Linked DNA regions of Cytobacillus sp. IB215665. Each later gene encodes a partner of the first gene's protein in a complex. Links are inferred from orthologs where the notes say so. Each region holds a gene or a part of one and is shown on either strand. Other genes may lie near its edges.

Region 1 (10,214 bases):
AGCAGAATTCATGAAATTAATCGAATATATGAAAAAACTTCTAACATTGCTGAAAGAATATAAGTTTGTTCATATCGGTTTTTATGTTGTTATAGCAGCGGTTATATTTTTAGCTTTATATAGTAACGTAGAGCCAAAGAAGTACAATATCCAATTACACAGTGATGCAGAACAAACGATATACTCCCCGAAAACGATAGAAGATAAAGAAATGACTGAGCGAAAAAGAAAGGAAGCTGCTGGAGAGGTACAGGATGTATTCTTACAAAAAAAAGAATATGAAGAAAATAGCGTAGATGTAATTTCTGACTTTTTTTCTTGGATTGATGAAGTCAATGGCGAATTAAACGAAAAATATGCAAATATTAGAGCGGTTATTGAAAACGAAGAAGGCATAGAAAATGAAGAAGTTGAATTAGAGCCACAACGCTTAGAACCGACTGATGAAGAAAAAATAGAGTTGCTCAAAACAAAGATGCCAGAAGATATAGTCAATCTGTTTTCAGATCAGGAGATCGAGGTCCTATTTCAAGCTACACCTGAGCAATTAACAAATGCTCAAGAGAAAGCTATTACAGTAGTGCAAAATATTATGAGTGAAGAGCTCCGTACTAATGAAATAGAGAGTGCAAAAAGACAAGCAGAGAATGAATTACAGTACCTTAATGTTAAATCTTCGTTAAGAAATACTATATCCAAGTTAGTGAAATTCGTCATTATTCCTAACATGATTTATGATGTTGAAGCTACCGAGGAAAAGCGGGAACAGGCAAGAAATGCAGTGGAGCCCGTGATGATTATACAAGGTCAAATTATTGTAGAGGAAGGAGAGCTGATAACTCAAGATATCATTAGAAAGCTTGAAGTAATTGATTTAGTACAAAATAAACGTTCTTTTCAGCCTTTTATAGGGCTTGGCTTAATGATTGGTTTGATGTTAGCAGCAGTTGCATATCATTTCTTTAGAGATGAAAGTAAAAGGTCAAATAAGAATGTGGACTTATTGTTATATACAATCATATTCACTATAACGATTTTGTTAATGAAAGGAACTAGTTTACTACATCAGTTTGGATGGTCAGATATTGGTTATTTAACTCCAATTGCTGTAGGCCCTTTGTTAATCAAGGTGTTGATAAATGATCGCTTAGCGGTATTAACTAGTACGATATTTGCTGTGTGCGGTAGTATTATGTTTAACGAAGGAGTTATTGGTTCTTTTAACTTTTCGATTGGTGTTTACTTTTTATGTAGTGGCTTAGTAGGTGTGTTTTTCTTAGATCGAATTAACCGTCGTGCAAAAATTCTTCAATCTGGTCTATTCATTTCGGTAATTAATATTATTGTAATTACATCAATCATGTTACTGAAAAACGGACAATATTCTTTATTGGAAATAGGAATTTACGTAGCAATGGCGATATTTTCAGGTCTCTCAGCAGCTGTTCTCACAATCGGGATTATGCCATTTTTAGAAGCAGGTTTTGGCATACTTTCGACGATAAAACTTATAGAGCTGTCAAATCCAAACCATCCTTTGTTAAGGAAAATACTAGTGGAAACTCCAGGGACATATCATCATAGTGTAATGGTTGCAAATCTATCTGAGGCTGCATGTGAAGCGATTGGTGCAAATGGTTTATTAGCTAGAGTCGGTTCATATTACCATGACATAGGAAAGACGAAAAGACCTCAGTTTTTTATTGAAAATCAAATGAATATCGAAAACCCTCATAACAATATTGCCCCGCAGCTGAGTAAAAATATAATCATTGCACATGCAACAGAAGGGGCAGAAATGTTAAGGAAACACAAGTTACCTACTGAAATTGTGGATATAGCAGCACAGCATCATGGAACATCATTAATAAAGTATTTTTATCATAAAGCTCAACAGCAATCTGAAATTCCTATATCAGAAGAAGAGTTTCGCTATCCAGGGCCAAAGCCACAAACGAAGGAAGCTGCCATTATAGGAATTGCAGATAGTGTAGAAGCAGCAGTACGCTCGCTGACAAATCCAAGTTCAGCAGAAATTCAAAAGCTTATTAAGAATATCATTGCAGATCGATTACAAGATGGGCAGCTGAACAGTTGCGATTTAACTTTGAAAGAGCTTGATGTTGTTTCATCATCTCTATGTGAAACTTTAAAAGGGATATTCCACTCAAGAATTGAATATCCAGAAGCAACGAGACAGAAGGTGAAAGAGGCATGAGTTTAATTATCGATTTTATTGATGAAACAAAAAAGGTGAGAGACGGACATCAAAACTTGGTGGAAGACATCTTACAATTTGTAGCAACAAGAGAAAATATTGATGACGGAGCAGAATTATCAATTACATTTGTTAGTAATAAGCGCATACAAGAAATTAATAGAGAGTATAGAAATAAAGATCAACCGACTGACGTTATTTCATTTGCTATGGAAGAAATGGGGGAGGATGAAATCGAAATTACAGGTATAGAACTTCCTGTGGTGCTAGGAGATATTATCATTTCAACGACCAAAGCAAAAGAACAGGCTGAGGAATATGGACATTCATTTGAGAGGGAGCTCGCTTTTTTATCAGTTCACGGATTATTGCATTTGCTTGGCTATGATCACGAGACTGAAGAAGAAGAAGTAATTATGTTTACTAAACAAAAGGAAATACTTGAACAATATGGGCTATCGAGATAGAAATAACAATAAATTTAGAAACAGTTTGTTGTTTGCGATAAATGGTATTAGACATGTAGCTAGTAAGGAAAGAAATTTTAAAATTCATATTAATATCGCAATTATTGTGTTGTTTTTAGGATTATTTGTTGGACTTTCTCCAATTGAATGGGTAGCAATAATCATTACGATAGGCATAATGTTGAGTCTGGAAATGGTAAATACAGCAATTGAAAGAACAGTTGACTTAATTACGAATGATTACCATCCATTAGCTAAACTTGCCAAGGATATTTCAGCTGGAGCAGTTTTGCTTTTTGCGATTATTTCCGTTATGATTGGAATACTTATTTTTCTGCCAAAACTTATATTATTTTTATAAGCGGCGCTTGCGCATTTCGAACTCTATCCCCTCGAGTCACATTTGATGCACTCGGGGTTATCGTTTTGTATGTTTCTTACTATTTTATGACATCTTGGAGGATTTTGATGAATACTACAAAATATCATTCAGGCTTTGTATCAATCATTGGTAGGCCGAATGTTGGAAAATCAACTTTTATAAATCAAGTAATTGGTCAGAAGATTGCAATTATGAGTGATAAACCTCAGACGACACGTAATAAAATCCAAGGGGTTTATACGGAAGATCACAGTCAAATTATTTTTATTGATACACCAGGAATACATAAACCGAAACATAAGCTTGGCGATTTCATGATGAAGGTAGCGCAGGATACTTTAAGAGAAGTTGATATCGTCCTATTTATGGTAAACGCTGTTGAAGGAATTGGTCGTGGTGATGAATATATTATTGAAAGATTACAATTGGTGAATACGCCAGTCTTCCTTGTTGTAAACAAAATAGATGAAATCCATCCTGATGACTTGTTGCCGTTAATTAAGCAATATGAAACGAAATATTCATTTAAAGAAATTGTTCCAATTTCTGCCTTACAAGGTAGTAACGTCGAAACTCTGCTAGATCAAATTAAAAAACATTTACCTGAAGGGCCTCAGTATTATCCAGAAGATCAGGTAACAGATCATCCTGAAAGATTTATTATTGCTGAGTTAATTAGAGAAAAGGCACTACATTTAACAAGAGAAGAGATTCCACATTCCATTGCAGTAGTAATAGACGGTATTCAGCGAAGAGAGAACAATAATGCCATTTATATTAGTGCAACGATAATAGTGGAAAGAAGTTCTCAAAAAGGGATAGTCATTGGAAAGCAAGGAAAGATGCTAAAAGAAATTGGAAAAAGGGCAAGACATGACATTGAAACATTATTAGGCACGAAAGTGTTTTTAGAGCTCTGGGTTAAAGTTCAAAAAGATTGGCGCAACAAATTGACACACATTCGAGACTTTGGTTTTAATGAAGAAGATTATTAATGATTTCGATTTGGACAAGTTGTCATCCTGGACTTTTTCCCATAAAATATAGGGGTAGACGTTTGAGAAACACCTTTTAACAAAATTTGTGTAACATGATATTGGCAGGAGTGCTCACCCTAAACATAGGGATTGGAAGTTATATGCTAGCGTGTATCATCAGAAAGGTGGGATTCTTATGTTAGATTTTACCTGGAGTATATTTAGTCAAACAGGTAACATTGATACGTACCTTCTTTTTAAGGAATTAGAGAAGGAAAACGATGGAGGACCCGAAGACAAAGAGAATGACCTAGCAAAACTAGATTTTCCAATGTCGTGATCTGCCTGATTTTTTGGTGGTGGACAAAACTTGTTACAAAAGTATGAAGGAATTGTTATTCGAACAAATGAATATGGTGAAACAAACAAAATTGTTACTCTATTTACTAGGGAAGCAGGTAAAATTGGAGTAATGGCTAGAGGAGCAAAGAAGCCTAATAGTCGTCTAGCCTCAATTACTCAATTATTTACTTATGGCCATTTCTTAATACAAAAAGGAAGTGGTCTAGGCAACCTTCAACAAGGAGAAGCAAGCTCATCATTACGAGCTATTCGTGAAGACATATTTCGTACTGCATATGCGTCATATATTGTAGAGCTGACTGATAAAAGTACGGAAGATCTAAAAGCAAACCCTTTTTTATTTGAATTACTTTATCAAACTCTCAACTATATGAATGAGGGAGAAGATTTAGAAATATTAACCTTCATTTACGAAATGAAAATTTTACAAGTATTAGGGTTACATCCGGTGTTAGATCATTGTGCCATTTGCCATAATAGTGAAGGGCAGTTTGCTTTTTCTATAAAAGAAGGTGGTTTAATCTGTCATAGGTGTTATGGAAAAGATGTTCATCATTTGAAGGTATCGCAGGCTACGGTAAGATTATTACGACTTTTTTACTATTATGATCTAAGTAGATTAGGCAGGATTTCTGTTAAAACTGAAACTAAGCAACAATTAAATACGATCATAGCTGCATACTATGATGAATACTCAGGGCTAGCGTTAAAATCAAAAAGATTTTTAAATCAATTAGACAACTTGAAAAATAAACTATAATGTATTTAACATCAGCCTATTGTATTAAAACATACAGTAGGTTTTTTCAAAGCTACCAACTTAGTATATAATATCTTGTAGTAACAAACTACATAGGAGTATATATCGCGATTGCTAAAATTAAAGGTGGTGATTACAATCGAATTAAGTAAACGACAGGAGCAAATACTACGAATTGTTAAGGATAATGGACCTATCACCGGTGAACATATTGCAGACCAATTAAATTTAACAAGAGCGACATTACGGCCTGACTTAGCTATATTAACAATGGCTGGTTACTTAGAAGCAAGACCTCGTGTTGGCTATTTTTATACAGGAAAGACTGGTTCACAGCTGTTGAGCGATAAAATAAAGAAAATCTTAGTTAAGGATTACCAATCAATTCCTGTTGTAGTTAATGAAGGTGTGTCGGTGTATGATGCTATTTGTACAATGTTTTTAGAAGATGTTGGTACACTGTTCGTAGTAGATGATAACACTTCACTCGTTGGTGTTTTATCAAGGAAGGATTTACTTAGAGCTAGTATCGGTAAACAAGAGTTGACAACAATTCCTGTTAATATTATTATGACAAGAATGCCGAATATAACGATGTGTAAAAGAGATGACTTAATGATAGATGTTGCTAGAATATTAATTGAAAAGCAAATTGATGCATTACCAGTCATAAAAGAAACAGACAAAGGGTATGAAGTAATCGGTAGAATTACGAAAACAAATATGACAAAGGTACTTGTAGCAATAGAGGAAGATGAATTAATATAAACAATTTGTAAGTCTATTAATATACTGAAATGGGGGAATAGGATGAATAACCCACAAATATATGTAGTATCTGATTCTGTAGGAGAAACAGCAGAACTTGTTGTAAAAGCGGCTATATGCCAGTTTAGCAACACGAACATTGAAATTAAGCGAGTGCCATATGTTGAGGATACGTCTACTCTTACCGAAGTACTTTCACTAGCAAAAATGAATAATGCAATTATTGCTTATACGTTAGTTATTCCAGAAATGCGTACGTTTTTGATTGAAGAAGCAGCGCGTGAAGGTGTTGTAATTTATGATATTATTGGTCCACTTATAGATAAAATGCAAATTGCTTATGATACGAAACCTCGCCAAGAACCAGGTATGGTTAGAAAGCTAGATGATGAGTACTTTAAGAAAGTTGAAGCTATTGAGTTTGCTGTAAAGTATGATGATGGAAGGGACCCTCGAGGCATTTTAAGAGCTGATATTGTCTTAGTTGGTGTGTCACGCACTTCCAAAACTCCATTATCACAATATTTAGCTCATAAACGTTTAAAGGTGGCAAATGTACCAATCGTACCTGAAGTTGACCCTCCTGACGAACTATTTCAAGTACCTGCTAATAAATGCTTTGGGTTAAAAATAAGCTCTGAAAAGTTAAACTATATAAGAAAAGAGCGTTTGAAGTCTCTGGGGCTGAATGATAAAGCGATTTACGCAAATATAGATAGAATAAATGAAGAGTTATGCTATTTCGATAATATTATTACCAACATTGGTTGTGATGTTATTGATGTAACGAATAAAGCGGTAGAGGAAACCGCAAATACAATTTTAAACATCTATAATAATCGTACAATTTAGCGCATACACTTTTCAGTGATATGTGCTTTAGTATATTCAACCCAGGGGGTTGGTGAATTCATATATATGGTCTTTTCGCAAACTTTATTGAATCGCAACATGTGGTTTTATATGTTTGTCATCGTTGTAGAACAGAAAAGATGCCACACTTTATGTGCTAACTGTTTTTAAAGATGAAAAGGCCACTAAGTGTTATTGAATATGTGTTTAGTTTTAATATGAAAACAACAATCAAGACGAAAGTAGCAATAAAGTTTATTGTTATTTTTTTCATGCTTAAACTTGATTTATATTTGCTTTATTTGTATAGCCAATCATTGAACTTTATATTATAATAAAAAATTGTGATAAAAAAGGTTTAGAGTTTGGTTATTACGAATAAACTATTTATTGTAAGTTGTCAAGGGGTAAACTTAAAAATAATTCGACAAAGAAAAAGTAACAAATTTGTTACTTTTGTATTTATGATAAGGAGTATCTATGAAAAGAAGGAATCCTCGGAGTGATGTAGAATAGAGAGATATAGTAAAAAAGTTGTAAGGATCTTTGTAGATGCTGATTCTTGTCCAGTAAAATCAGAAATTGTTGAAGTTGCAAAAAATTATGTCGCAGAAGTAACCTTTATCGCATCGTATGCACATGTCTCAGAAACTGACCTTGGAGCTAAGTGGGTCTTTGTTGATTCAGATAAAGAGGCAGTGGATTTACATATCATGAACAAAGTATGTGCAAATGATGTTGTCGTTACACAAGATCATGGATTGGCGAGTATTCTACTTCCGAAAGGTGTAGTTGTCATATCTCCACGTGGAAAAATCTTTCATGAAAACAACATGGATTTAATGCTACAGCTTCGGTATATTTCAGCAAAAGAACGGAGAGCCGGACACCACACAAAAGGTCCAAAAGCGTTTTCATCAAATGATCGTAACTATTTTATCAAATCTTTTAAAAAAATTTTGTCGAAACTTGCAGGAATTAAATCATAAATAGAGAATAACTTTATCACACGGAGATGTTAGTTATGGGAAATCGAATTCCCGAAGAAGTTATCCAACAATTACATCACTCAACAGACATCGTTGATTTAATAAGTGAATATGTACAATTGAAGAAGCAAGGGAGAAACTATTTCGGACTTTGCCCATTCCATGGAGAAAAATCGCCTTCTTTTTCGGTCTCTCCAGAAAAGCAAATTTACCATTGTTTTGGATGCGGAGCTGGAGGAAATGCTTTTTCTTTTTTAATGGAACTTGAAGGTCTTTCCTTTGTAGAGGCAGCAGAACGGCTTGCAGCAAAGGTAGATGTTGATGTAACCAAATACACAACTGCTCCTATTGAAGTGGCAAAATCTAATGAGAGCTCTAAAATGCTTGAAGCGCATGACTTATTGAAAAAATTCTATCATCATTTACTTGTTAATACAAAAGAAGGTCAAGACGCCTTGGATTATTTGCTTAATCGAGGCATTACGAAAGAGATGATAGAAAAATTTGAGATTGGGTATGCCCTAGATTCTTGGGATTTCATTTCAAAGTTTCTGATGAAAAGAGGATTTTCCGCCATACTATTAGAAAAAGCAGGATTAATTGTTAAAAAGGACGCCGAAGGTTCATTTTATGACAGGTTCCGTAACCGTATTATGTTTCCGATATATGATCACCAGGGGCGTGTAGTAGCATTCTCTGGAAGGGTGCTTGGAAATGAAAAACCAAAGTATTTAAATAGTCCAGAAAGCTCTATTTTTAACAAAAGAAAACTATTGTATAACTTTCATCAATCAAGGTTGCATATAAGAAAGCAACAGCATGTTATTCTTTTTGAAGGGTTTGGAGATGTAATAGCTGCAAATAAGTGTGGAATTGAACATTCAATTGCAACGATGGGAACATCTTTAACTGATGAGCAAGCAAGGATAATAAGAAGAAATGTTGAATCAATTACGATTTGTTATGATTCTGATAATGCAGGAATCGAAGCATCCTTTCGTGCTTCAAAGCTATTATCTGATGAAGGATGCTTTGTGAAGATTGCGCAAATGCCTGAAGGCTTTGACCCTGATGACTACATTCAAAAATATGGATCAGAAAAATTTAATACCGATGTAATAGGGGCAAGTGTTTCGTTAATGTCATTTAAAATGCAATATTTAAGAAGAGGCAAAAACCTTCAAGATGAAGGGGAGCGCATGCGTTATATAGATGAAGTACTTAAGGAAATAAGCATTGTAGATAAGGCGGTTGAACGTGACCACTATATAAGGCAGCTATCTAGTGAGTTTTCTATATCATTAGACGCATTGCAGCAACAATTAAGTCAACTTCAAAAACAGGGACATCGTAAAAAGGATAACCATACATGGAATAGTAATAAAATATCATTTAGAACTCATACTCAGACAAAACTATTACCTGCATTTCAAAATGCAGAACGTTTCCTAATTGCACATATGCTTCGTAATAAGGACATTGCTTTTAAAGTTCAACAAACAATACAAGGCGACTTTAACATTGAGGAACATAGGGCAATAATTACTTATCTGTATGCATTTTATGAGGAAGGAAATGACGCTGACGTTAGCTCGTTCATCCAACGTGTCCAAAATGGAAACCTTCAAAAAACAGTATCAGAAATTGCAATGTTGGCTATTAATGATGATGTATCAGAGCAAGAGCTTACTGATTATATAAACCATGTATTAACATATCCAAAACTTTTGAAACTAAAGGAAAAAGAGTTAGAAAAACAAAATGCCGAACAGCAAAAAGATTTTGTGAAGGCTGCAACCATTGCGAACGAAATTATACAAATATCAAGATCTCTTAAATAGGGACTTATTGTATAACTAGTTCCTCGTGATAAGCTTGGAAGGAGGGGGACAGATGGCTGAAAAGTCAGCTCGTTCTAAAGATATTGATACTGAATTAACACTTGACCAAATAAAAGAACAATTAACAGAGATAGGGAAGAAACGCGGGGTACTTACTTATGAAGAGATCGCCGAACGTATGTCTGGATTTGAAATTGAATCAGACCAAATGGATGAATATTATGAATTTTTAGGTGAACAAGGTGTAGAATTAATTGGTGACGGTGATGAAGATAAAGACCCCAACATCCAAGATCTAGCGAAAGAAGAAGAATTTGACCTTAATGACCTAAGTGTACCTCCAGGAGTAAAAATTAATGATCCAGTTCGGATGTATTTAAAAGAAATTGGACGTGTTGATTTGTTATCTGCTAAAGATGAAATATCTCTAGCTAAACGCATTGAACAAGGTGATGAAGAAGCAAAACGTCGTCTAGCAGAGGCAAACCTACGATTAGTTGTAAGTATTGCAAAGCGTTATGTTGGTCGTGGTATGTTGTTTCTTGACTTGATTCAAGAAGGCAACATGGGTTTGATCAAAGCGGTTGAAAAATTTGA
Region 2 (10,162 bases), on another replicon or contig:
CGCCTCAATTTACAAGATCAACAATTTATTGATGACCATACGCTTGGCTATAGTGATTTACTGAACATACTTGAAGAAATAACACTAGATGAACTTGAAGAGCTTACAGATGTATCGAAAGATATTATGACAAAATTAGCTCATATATATGCGAATGAGCCAACAATGACTTATTTAGGTTTAGGTATGCAAAGATATACAAATGGAGGGAATACGATCCGTTTGATCGATGCTTTGGTTGCAATAAGTGGTAATATCGGTATTCCTGGTGGAGGTGTGAATTTTGCTAATAAGCAAGTCGGTGAAAGCTTTGACATAAATGCACTGTCATTGCCAAATCGCAGACATCATAAAAGGACATTTACCATGATGCAACAAGCAGAAGGGATTCTTTTAGCTAATGATCCGCCTATTAAAATGGTCTTTGTTACATGTGGAAACCCAGTTACACAAGTACCAAATACAAATCGAGTGAAACAAGCTTTTTCAAAGGTAGACACGATAGTTGTTGTAGAACAATTTATGACTGATACTGCTCAGATGGCTGATTATGTATTACCAACTACGACCGTATTTGAAGAAGAGGACGTGTATTATTCGTCTATGTATCATCATTACGTGAATTATGGTTCAAAATTAGTCGAGCCTCCCGGTGAAGTAAAATCGGAATTAATGATATGGACAGAGTTGGCAAAACGCTTAAGTTTTGCAGATGATTTTGCATTTGATAGAGAACAATTTATTAATATTGGGTTAGGAGATTTAGTTACAAAAGGTATTACACTTGAGAGATTAAGAAAGTATGATCATTTACCTTTACCTATTGATCATGTTCCTTGGAGTGATAAGAAGTTTATGACAGCAAGTGGAAAGTATGAATTTACTTCATCACAAGCAACCCAAAAAGGTTTTGATGGCCGGTTACGAATTGATTATCCACTTGAATCAAAACAAAAAAATCCAGATCTCCTTGGAAAATATCCATATACTTTGTTGTCCATTCATCCATTGAGATCAAATCATTCGCAACACTATCATCTTATTGATTCTATGCAAGAAATTAAGGTAGAGGTATCAAAAGATGTTGCTGAAAAAGAAAGACTACAAGAAGATGATCTTGTAAAAGTGTTTAATGAACGTGGAGAACTAGAGGGACGTGTGCGAATTTTGAAAGAAGCCCATCGCAATACAATTAATATAGATGAAGGTCAGTGGAGTAAGTTTGGTGGAAGTGTTAATTTGCTCACTCCAAATCGTATTTCAGATAATGGGATGGGGAGCACTTTGTTTGATTGTGTTGTAGCGATTGAAAAAATATAACTCCTTGTTTTTTTAACTAGGAATCACTATAATTGGGAAAGACTGAATTGATAGCGGATAAATAAGAGGAGTGAAATTACAATGGCTTTAACTGCAGGAATTGTGGGTCTACCGAATGTTGGTAAATCTACGCTTTTTAATGCAATTACTCAAGCGGGAGCTGAATCAGCAAACTACCCGTTTTGTACAATAGATCCTAATGTAGGCATAGTAGAAGTACCTGATCATCGCTTGGAGAAATTAACGGAGCTTGTTCAGCCGAAAAAGACTGTACCTACAGCATTTGAATTTACAGATATAGCTGGTATTGTTAAGGGAGCAAGTAAAGGTGAAGGTTTAGGTAATAAATTTTTGTCTCATATTCGACAAGTTGATGCTATTTGTCATGTTGTTCGTTGTTTTGTGGATGAAAATATTACTCATGTGTCTGGTCAAGTGGATCCAATTGCAGACATAGAAACAATTAATTTAGAACTAATTTTAGCAGATTTAGAAACTGTAGATAAACGAATTGATCGCGTTGGCAAAATGGCAAAGCAGAAAGATAAAGAAGCGATGTACGAGCACGAGGTGCTTGTGAAGCTGAAGGAAACTTTTGAAAATGAAAAGCCAGCACGTTCAGTTGAGTTTACTGAAGAGCAAATGAAAATTGTTAAAGGACTACACTTATTAACGATTAAACCTATTCTATATGTGGCGAACGTCAGTGAAGAGGAAGTCGCGGATCCTTCAAACAATGAATATGTAACGCAAGTTAGAGAATTTGCAGCAGGAGAAAATTCAGAAGTCATCGTAGTATGCGCAAAAATTGAATCTGAGATTGTTGAGCTTGAAGGGGAAGAGAAAGAAATGTTTCTTGAAGAGCTCGGAATAGAAGAATCAGGCCTAGATCAACTTATTCGTGCAACCTATAGCTTACTTGGACTAGCTACTTATTTTACAGCCGGTGTTCAGGAGGTTAGAGCATGGACTTTCCGTAAAGGAATGAAGGCTCCTCAATGTGCAGGGGTCATCCATACAGATTTTGAACGTGGCTTTATTAGAGCAGAAACAGTGTCATACGACGACCTTTTAGCGGCAGGTTCTATGACAACGGCGAAGGAAGCTGGTAATGTTCGCTTGGAAGGAAAAGAGTATATTGTTCAAGATGGAGATGTCATTCACTTTCGATTTAATGTGTAAAACAGTATCTATCGTTTAGGCTCTTTTCGTAAACTTTGTTACTACTTTAACTTAATTTGAGAAGCTAGATGATGGTGATAGCCATTGTCTTTGCTTTATAGAAGAAAAGATGTCACGAACGTTAGTTATGTGCGTGTTTGTTGGCAAGCACAATCATGTGAAAACAGCTCGACGTAAAAGTAATGGCTTCACATAATTGTGTTTTGTAAGATTTTTTAGGTGCATGCGCTTAAATGTATATACAAGGGTTAATTTTATTTAACAATAAGAAGCTCGAGTGTCTATCTCTTCGAGGTTACTTCGCCATTTCATTGGAGGACAAAAAGTACCTTCATGTGAAATGGCGAAATGTTTATCAGAAATTTGTAAGGCGCTTGCGATATTCTTCTCCATATGCTATAATCACGTATTGTGAGTAATTAATTCAATTGCTCCTTGCTCTCATTTGAGAGCCGTCAGACCAAAAGGAGGTGACTGTGATGAGAAAATACGAAATTATGTATATCATCCGCCCAAACATTGACGATGAGTCAAAGAAAGCAGTTGTTGAACGTTTTAGCAACGTTTTAACTGAAAAAGGTGCGGAGATTGCTGAAGTAAAAGAATGGGGAAAACGCCGTCTAGCTTATGAAATCAATGATTTCCGTGATGGTTATTATATGATTTTACAAGTAGCTTCTAATGCTGAAGCGATTAACGAATTTGATCGCCTAGCAAAAATTAGTGAAGATATTATTCGCCATATCGTTGTAAAAGAAGAAGAATAAATATAAATTGAAAGAAACTCTGTAAAATAGAGGTTCTTTAAAGGGAGTGGTTCTGATGATGAATCGTGTAATTCTTGTCGGACGATTAACGAAAGATCCAGAATTACGATATACTCCAAGTGGAGTAGCAGTTGCAACCTTTACGTTAGCTGTCAACAGAACATTTACAAATCAGCAAGGTGAACGACAGGCCGATTTTATTAATTGTGTTGTATGGCGTAAACCAGCTGAAAACGTCGCAAACTACTTGAAAAAGGGTAGCTTAGCTGGAGTAGATGGACGTGTTCAAACACGCAACTACGAAGGACAAGACGGTAAACGCGTATATGTAACTGAGATAGTTGCTGAAAGTGTGCAATTTTTAGAGCCGCGATCAGGTAATGAGCAGCGACCTGCAGGCAATAATCACCAAGGAAACCAAGGTGGCTACGAGCAATTTGGACAAAATCAGAACCAACGTAATAATAATAATAATCAAGGGTTTACTCGAGTAAATGACGATCCGTTTGCAAATGATGGACAGCCTATAGACATTTCTGATGACGATTTGCCGTTCTAATTTGCTGAGTAGTTTATTCGATTATTCTTGAACGTGTATATATAAATGAAATAGAAAGGAGGATGAACAATGGCAGGAGGACGCAGAGGAGGACGTGCTAAACGTCGTAAGGTGTGTTATTTCACATCTAACGGTATCACGCACATCGATTACAAAGATATTGATGTACTTAAAAAGTTTGTCTCAGAAAGAGGTAAAATTTTACCACGTCGTGTTACAGGCACAAGCGCTAAATATCAACGTAAATTAACTATTGCTATTAAACGCGCTCGTCAAATGGCATTACTACCTTATGTTACAGGTGAATAATAATTTTTAAAGCAGCGGGGGTTCCTTGCTGCTTTTTCCTTTCTTAAATAGGTACATACTTATGTTAAGTCTTTGTTCCTCAGGCTGTTATAGCTTTAGTGATTATGTCGTACGCAGTATAAATACGCGCATTGACGATCTGTCGTCTGTCTGTCTGAAAATAGCCTTATGTAAAACGAACGTTGTTTATATCCAACTCCAAAGCCTTCATATGAAGTGCCTTCAGTGCTTGCTGGTTAACTAGGCACCATACTCTATTGCTGAGACTGAGCAATCGCATTTACTTTACGTACTAATTATGAATTGATATAGTAAGTGAAGAAAATGAAGAAATTAAGCTAACATGAGGTGGAATTGTGAAGAATGCGAAAGTATTAACAGAAGGAGCTATACTACTAGCAATTTTTATTATTTTAGTGTTCATTTCAATGTACATACCATTCCTTGGATCAGTATCAATATTTTTTCTTCCACTACCAATTATGCTTTTTACGATTAGAAATGGTTTGCGAAATGGCATAATATTAATTATACCTGCTATTTTATTAACAATAGCTGTTGGTTCAATATTGGCAGTACCGCTAGCATTAATGTTTACAAGTGGTGGTATTGTTACAGGGTATTTAATAAAGGAAAAGAAAAGTCATTACATGACACTGTTAGTTGGAACGGTCATATACTTAATTAATATTACATTTATTTATGTTGGATCCATGTTGCTGTTCAAAATTGATTTCATAAATGAAATGACATTATTGATGAATGAGTCAATAACGATGGCTACAAACATGATGGAGGGCTTAGGACAAGATGCAAATGAGCAAGTCCTTAAGCAATTTCAAGCAACAATAGATTTATTACAATACTTAATACCGAGTTTTTTTGTTATGACTGCGTTTTTATTTGCGCTCATTTCGTTAATTGTTTCAATACCGATTATTAAGCGTTTTAATGTAAGTATTGAACCGTGGCCACCTTTTCGAGATCTTATGCTGCCCAAAAGTGTAATTTGGTATTATTTAATTACGATCATTATGTCATTTGTTATAGAAGAAGAATCAAGTTTATTTTTTCCAATGATAAATATTGATTTCATTTTGCAACTACTAATGATTATTCAAGGTATGTCTTTATTATTTTACTTCTTACACCATAAAGGCTATTCCAAAGTTGTTCAATTGTTTGTATTTATCATTTCATTGTTTCTTATACCAATTATTCGATTATTAGGTATAATTGATATAGGATTCGACCTGCGGAAAAGAATAGTATCTAAGCGCTAATGGGCGCATATATCTTAAAATTTAGGAGCTGAAAAACGTGCCTTCGTACTATAAAAAGAGTGTAATTCGGTATCCTATATATGGAATAATTAGCATTTCAATTTTAATGATACTTATTATTACTTTTTATCAATGGATCTACGGAATCATTGCTTTTGTGCTCCTTGTCATCCCTATATATTTTTTTATTAAGTCCGAAAAGGTAATTAACCAATCGATAGAAGACTATATTTCTACTCTTTCCCACCGAGTCAAAAAAGTTGGAGAAGAAGCTTTACTTGAAATGCCTATTGGGATATTACTTTATAACGAACACTTTAATGTCGAATGGAGTAACTCATTTTTGACTTCCTATTTTCCAGAGGATACATTAGTAGGACGTTCACTACATGACATTACAGAGAGCTTAATTCCAATTATTAAGCAAGAAGTTGATGATGATATTATTACGCTTTATGAACGAAAAGTTAAAGTTCATGTAAAGCCAGAAGAACGTCTGATCTATTTCTTTGATGTAACAGAGCAGAAAGAAATTCAAATTCAATATGAGAATGAACGGACTGTACTAGCAGTAATTTTGTTAGATAATTATGATGAAGTTACGCAAGGAGTAGAAGATCAAACAAGAAGTAATTTGAACAGCCAAGTAACGTTTTTATTAAATAAGTGGGCAAAGGAAAACGGGGTTTTTATTAAAAGAACATCATCCGAACGTTTTATCGCTGTGTTAAATGAGTATATCTTGAAGCAATTAGAAACTGAGAGTTTTTCTATATTAGACGATGTTCGAGAAAAAACTTCAAAGCACCATTTGCCTTTAACATTAAGTATTGGTATTGGAGTAGGAGTTTCATCTTTACCTGAGCTAGGAGTACTTGCCCAATCAAGTCTTGATTTAGCACTCGGAAGAGGTGGTGATCAAGTTGCTATTAAGCAAACGAATGGAAAGGTGAAGTTCTACGGAGGAAAAACGAACCCTATGGAAAAAAGGACAAGGGTACGTGCGCGTGTTATATCGCACGCATTGAAAGAACTAGTAACTGAAAGTGATCAAGTATTAATAATGGGACATGTCAACCCTGACATGGATTCAATAGGTTCAGCAATAGGGATTTTAAAAGTTGCTGAAGTGAATGAGAAGAATGGATACATTGTAATAGACAAAGATGATATAGGAACTGGAATCGAACGTCTGATTAATGAGATTAAAAAAGATACAAACTTATGGTCTCGATTTATTACACCTGAACAAGCACTTGAAATAATTACTGACGAGACATTGCTAGTCGTTGTAGATACTCATAAAAGTTCCCTAGTTATTGAAGAAAGATTACTTAATAAAACGGAAAGTGTAGTTGTAATCGATCATCATAGAAGAGGTGAGGACTTCATAGAAGACCCCCTTCTCGTCTATATGGAACCTTACGCATCTTCTACTGCTGAGCTTGTAACAGAGCTATTAGCGTATCAACCTAAAGGTTTAAAGATGGATATGCTTGAAGCAACTTCCTTGTTAGCAGGAATTATCGTAGATACAAAAAGCTTTACGCTTCGCACTGGCTCACGAACTTTTGATGCTGCATCTAATTTACGTGCTCACGGTGCAGATACTATACTCGTTCAAAAATTATTAAAAGAAAATATTGATCATTATGTAAAACGTGCTAATCTAATATCAAAAGCGGTGATCTATCGATCTGGCTTAACAATAGCACTTGGAGATGCTGATGAAACGTATGATCAAGTGTTATTAGCTCAAGCCGCTGACACATTATTATCAATGAATGATGTAACAGCTTCGTTTGTTGTTGCGATGCGTAGTGATCATGTAATTGGAATTAGCGCTCGATCTTTAGGTAATGTAAATGTTCAAGTCATTATGGAAGCTCTCGGCGGCGGTGGTCACTTAACAAATGCAGCAACACAGTTAGAGAACATAACTATTGATGAAGCTAAACAGAAATTAAAGTTAGTACTTGATGATTATTTAGATGGAGGGAAAGAATCATGAAAGTAATATTATTAAAGGATGTTAAAGGGAAAGGAAAAAAAGGGGAAATAAAAAATGTATCTGATGGATACGCTCAAAACTTTCTTTTTAAACAAGGTCTTGCAGTAGAAGCAACAAAAAGTAATATGAGTTCATTAGAAGCGAAGAAAAAAAAGGAAGAGAAGCAGGCTGAAGCAGAACTAGATCAATGCAAAAAACTAAAGGCAGAGCTTGAGAAAATCACTATCGAATTTACTGCGAAAGCTGGTGAAGGTGGCAGATTATTCGGTTCAATTACGAGTAAGCAAATAGCTGAGCAATTAAAAACAAAACATAAAATGAAAATTGACAAACGTAAAATAGAGCTTGCGGATGGAATTAGAGCTTTAGGATTTACAAACGTATCTATTAAACTACATCCAGAAGTATCCGCTTCTGTCAAAGTTCATGTAATAGAGGAATAATTTAATTATACAAAATGAGTGAAAATGTGATTTAATGATAAAGTGTACATTTTTAAACGTACCTTTTTCTAAAAATCACATTTTTTCTATAGGATGGTGAAAGTGGATGAGCGATATGATAATGGATCGCATACCACCGCAAAATATTGAAGCGGAGCAAGCTGTATTAGGTGCTATTTTCCTTGAGTCATCATCATTAACTTTGGCTTCTGAAATATTAATTCCTGAAGATTTTTATCGAGCTGCTCATCAAAAAATCTTTCATGTTATGCTATTACTTTCAGATAAGGGTGAACCTGTTGACTTAGTAACAGTCACGTCAGAATTAGCAGATGGGAAGCTTTTAGAAGAGATCGGTGGACTAAATTATTTAAGTGATTTAGCTAACTCTGTGCCCACTGCAGCAAATATTGAGTATTATGCAAAAATAGTGGAAGAAAAATCTATTTTACGTCGCCTAATTAGAACAGCTTCGACGATTGCTCAAGATGGCTACAGTCGAGAAGACGAAGTAGATGTTCTTTTAAATGAAGCAGAAAAACAAATTATGGATGTTGCCCAAAGGAAGAACGCAGGTGACTTTCAAAGTATAAAAGACGTTCTCGTTCGAACGTATGACAATATAGAATTATTACACAATCGCAAAGGTGATATTACTGGTATACCAACAGGCTTTTCTGAGCTTGATCGAATGACTGCTGGGTTTCAGCGTAATGATCTAATTATTGTTGCAGCACGTCCTTCTGTCGGTAAAACTGCATTTGCGTTAAATATAGCTCAAAACGTTGCTACAAAAACTGATGAAAATGTAGCGATTTTTAGTCTTGAGATGGGTTCAGAGCAACTTGTAATGCGTATGCTCTGTGCTGAAGGAAATATTGATGCCCAAAACTTAAGGACCGGTTCACTCACTCCTGAGGATTGGGGTAAACTAACGATGGCGATGGGGAGCCTTTCTAATTCAGGTATTTACATCGACGATACGCCTGGTATACGTATTAGTGAAATTCGCTCAAAATGCCGACGCCTAAAGCAAGAGAGTGGTCTAGGGATGATTTTAATTGACTACTTACAGCTCATCCAGGGTAGTGGGCGAAGCGGGGAAAATCGTCAGCAGGAAGTCTCTGAAATATCCCGTTCATTAAAAGCACTTGCACGTGAATTAAAAGTCCCTGTTATTGCTCTTTCACAGCTTTCCCGTGGGGTTGAACAAAGACAAGATAAGCGACCGATGATGTCAGATATTCGTGAATCAGGAAGTATCGAGCAAGATGCAGATATCGTTTCCTTCCTCTATCGAGAAGATTATTATGATAAAGAAACAGAAAATCAAAATATAATAGAAATCATTATTGCCAAACAACGTAATGGTCCAGTCGGGACTGTACAATTAGCATTTGTCAAAGAGTATAATAAATTTGTAAACTTAGAGACTCGCTATGGCGATTCAAGTGTTCCTGCTGGAGCATAGTTTAGGAGATTACTAAAATAATAGAGAACCACAAAGTAGAGATTATCTACATGTGGTTCTTTTTTTGTTAACTAATACAATTTTCCGTATTATGAAAAGTTGATCGTCTATATGGAATATGATTTTTGTTACTGAGCAAATAAAGCTAACCATCTATTTATATAATCATCTATTATATGTTGTTTGTCCCAATTGTCATGATGTGTTTTACGCAACAGTCATCGTTATACAGAAAAAAGGTGCTAGTTGTATGCGTGTTTAATTTTTATTACGATCAATCTATTAAAAAAATGTTTAAGCCATTGATTATTATAAACTACGAACAAAATTACTAGAAAAAATAATAATGTTCGGTTTTAATTGACTATACACGATGAAATTGGTACACTAATCATGTTTGATAATAATAAAAATGAAAGTTCGGAAAAAGCGGAGGTGCCTATAGATGGCTTCAGTAGTCGTTGTTGGAACACAATGGGGAGATGAAGGAAAAGGTAAAATTACAGATTTTCTTTCAGCAAATGCAGAAGTAGTTGCAAGGTCTCAAGGTGGAAATAATGCAGGGCATACAATAAAGTTTAACGGTAATACGTATAAGTTACACTTAATACCTTCAGGCATTTTTTATGCTGATAAAATTTGTACGATTGGGAATGGCACGGTAATAGATCCTAAGGCTCTTATTAAGGAACTGAATTATTTGCGCGAACGTGGAGTAAGTACTGAAAATTTACGTATTAGTAATCGTGCACATGTCATTTTACCTTATCACCTTAAACTTGATGAGGTCGAGGAAGAGAGAAAAGGCGCTAACAAA

The links.
Region 2: the proteins of dnaG (region 1) and dnaB are in contact, whole or in part, in a crystal structure (PDB 2R6A), measured with the Geobacillus stearothermophilus proteins. The link is inferred for Cytobacillus sp. IB215665 from one-to-one orthologs. Residues at the interface, in WP_049624496.1 of Geobacillus stearothermophilus: Lys456, Leu457, Leu458, Pro459, Ala460, Asn463, Ala464, Leu467, Leu535, Leu536, Ile537, Ala538, Gln544, Glu545, Asp548, Tyr549, His552; in WP_033016901.1 of Geobacillus stearothermophilus: Ser13, Glu15, Ala16, Gln18, Glu91, Leu92, Asp94, Ala95, Val96, Pro97, Thr98, Ala99, Ala100, Asn101, Tyr104, Tyr105, Ile108.

The regions. Positions count from the first base shown.
Region 1 is NZ_JAXBME010000002.1:283,301-293,514, forward strand. Bases 7,341-10,214 are described here. They hold dnaG (DNA primase), read left to right. Parts: upstream 7,341-7,811; coding sequence 7,812-9,617; downstream 9,618-10,214. Other genes in these bases: SLH52_RS03385 (YaiI/YqxD family protein), read left to right, coding at 7,341-7,776; rpoD (RNA polymerase sigma factor RpoD), read left to right, coding at 9,670-10,214. Also shown: SLH52_RS03345 (HD family phosphohydrolase), read left to right, coding at 11-2,218; rRNA maturation RNase YbeY, read left to right, coding at 2,215-2,685; SLH52_RS03355 (diacylglycerol kinase family protein), read left to right, coding at 2,669-3,046; GTPase Era, read left to right, coding at 3,154-4,062; SLH52_RS03365 (YqzL family protein), read left to right, coding at 4,241-4,384; DNA repair protein RecO, read left to right, coding at 4,415-5,167; SLH52_RS03375 (helix-turn-helix transcriptional regulator), read left to right, coding at 5,294-5,935; SLH52_RS03380 (pyruvate, water dikinase regulatory protein), read left to right, coding at 5,978-6,787; more of SLH52_RS03385, read left to right, coding at 7,330-7,340. UniProt on the Escherichia coli protein: RNA polymerase that catalyzes the synthesis of short RNA molecules used as primers for DNA polymerase during DNA replication.
Region 2 is NZ_JAXBME010000001.1:28,589-38,750, forward strand. The notes cover bases 7,341-10,162. They hold dnaB (replicative DNA helicase), read left to right. Parts: upstream 7,341-7,980; coding sequence 7,981-9,345; downstream 9,346-10,162. Other genes in these bases: SLH52_RS00155 (DHH family phosphoesterase), read left to right, coding at 7,341-7,431; rplI (50S ribosomal protein L9), read left to right, coding at 7,428-7,874; SLH52_RS00170 (adenylosuccinate synthase), read left to right, coding at 9,791-10,162. Outside these bases: SLH52_RS00125 (molybdopterin-dependent oxidoreductase), read left to right, coding at 1-1,320; redox-regulated ATPase YchF, read left to right, coding at 1,402-2,502; rpsF (30S ribosomal protein S6), read left to right, coding at 2,982-3,269; ssb (single-stranded DNA-binding protein), read left to right, coding at 3,325-3,828; rpsR (30S ribosomal protein S18), read left to right, coding at 3,898-4,137; SLH52_RS00150 (YybS family protein), read left to right, coding at 4,494-5,420; more of SLH52_RS00155, read left to right, coding at 5,458-7,340. UniProt on the Escherichia coli protein: The main replicative DNA helicase, it participates in initiation and elongation during chromosome replication. Travels ahead of the DNA replisome, separating dsDNA into templates for DNA synthesis.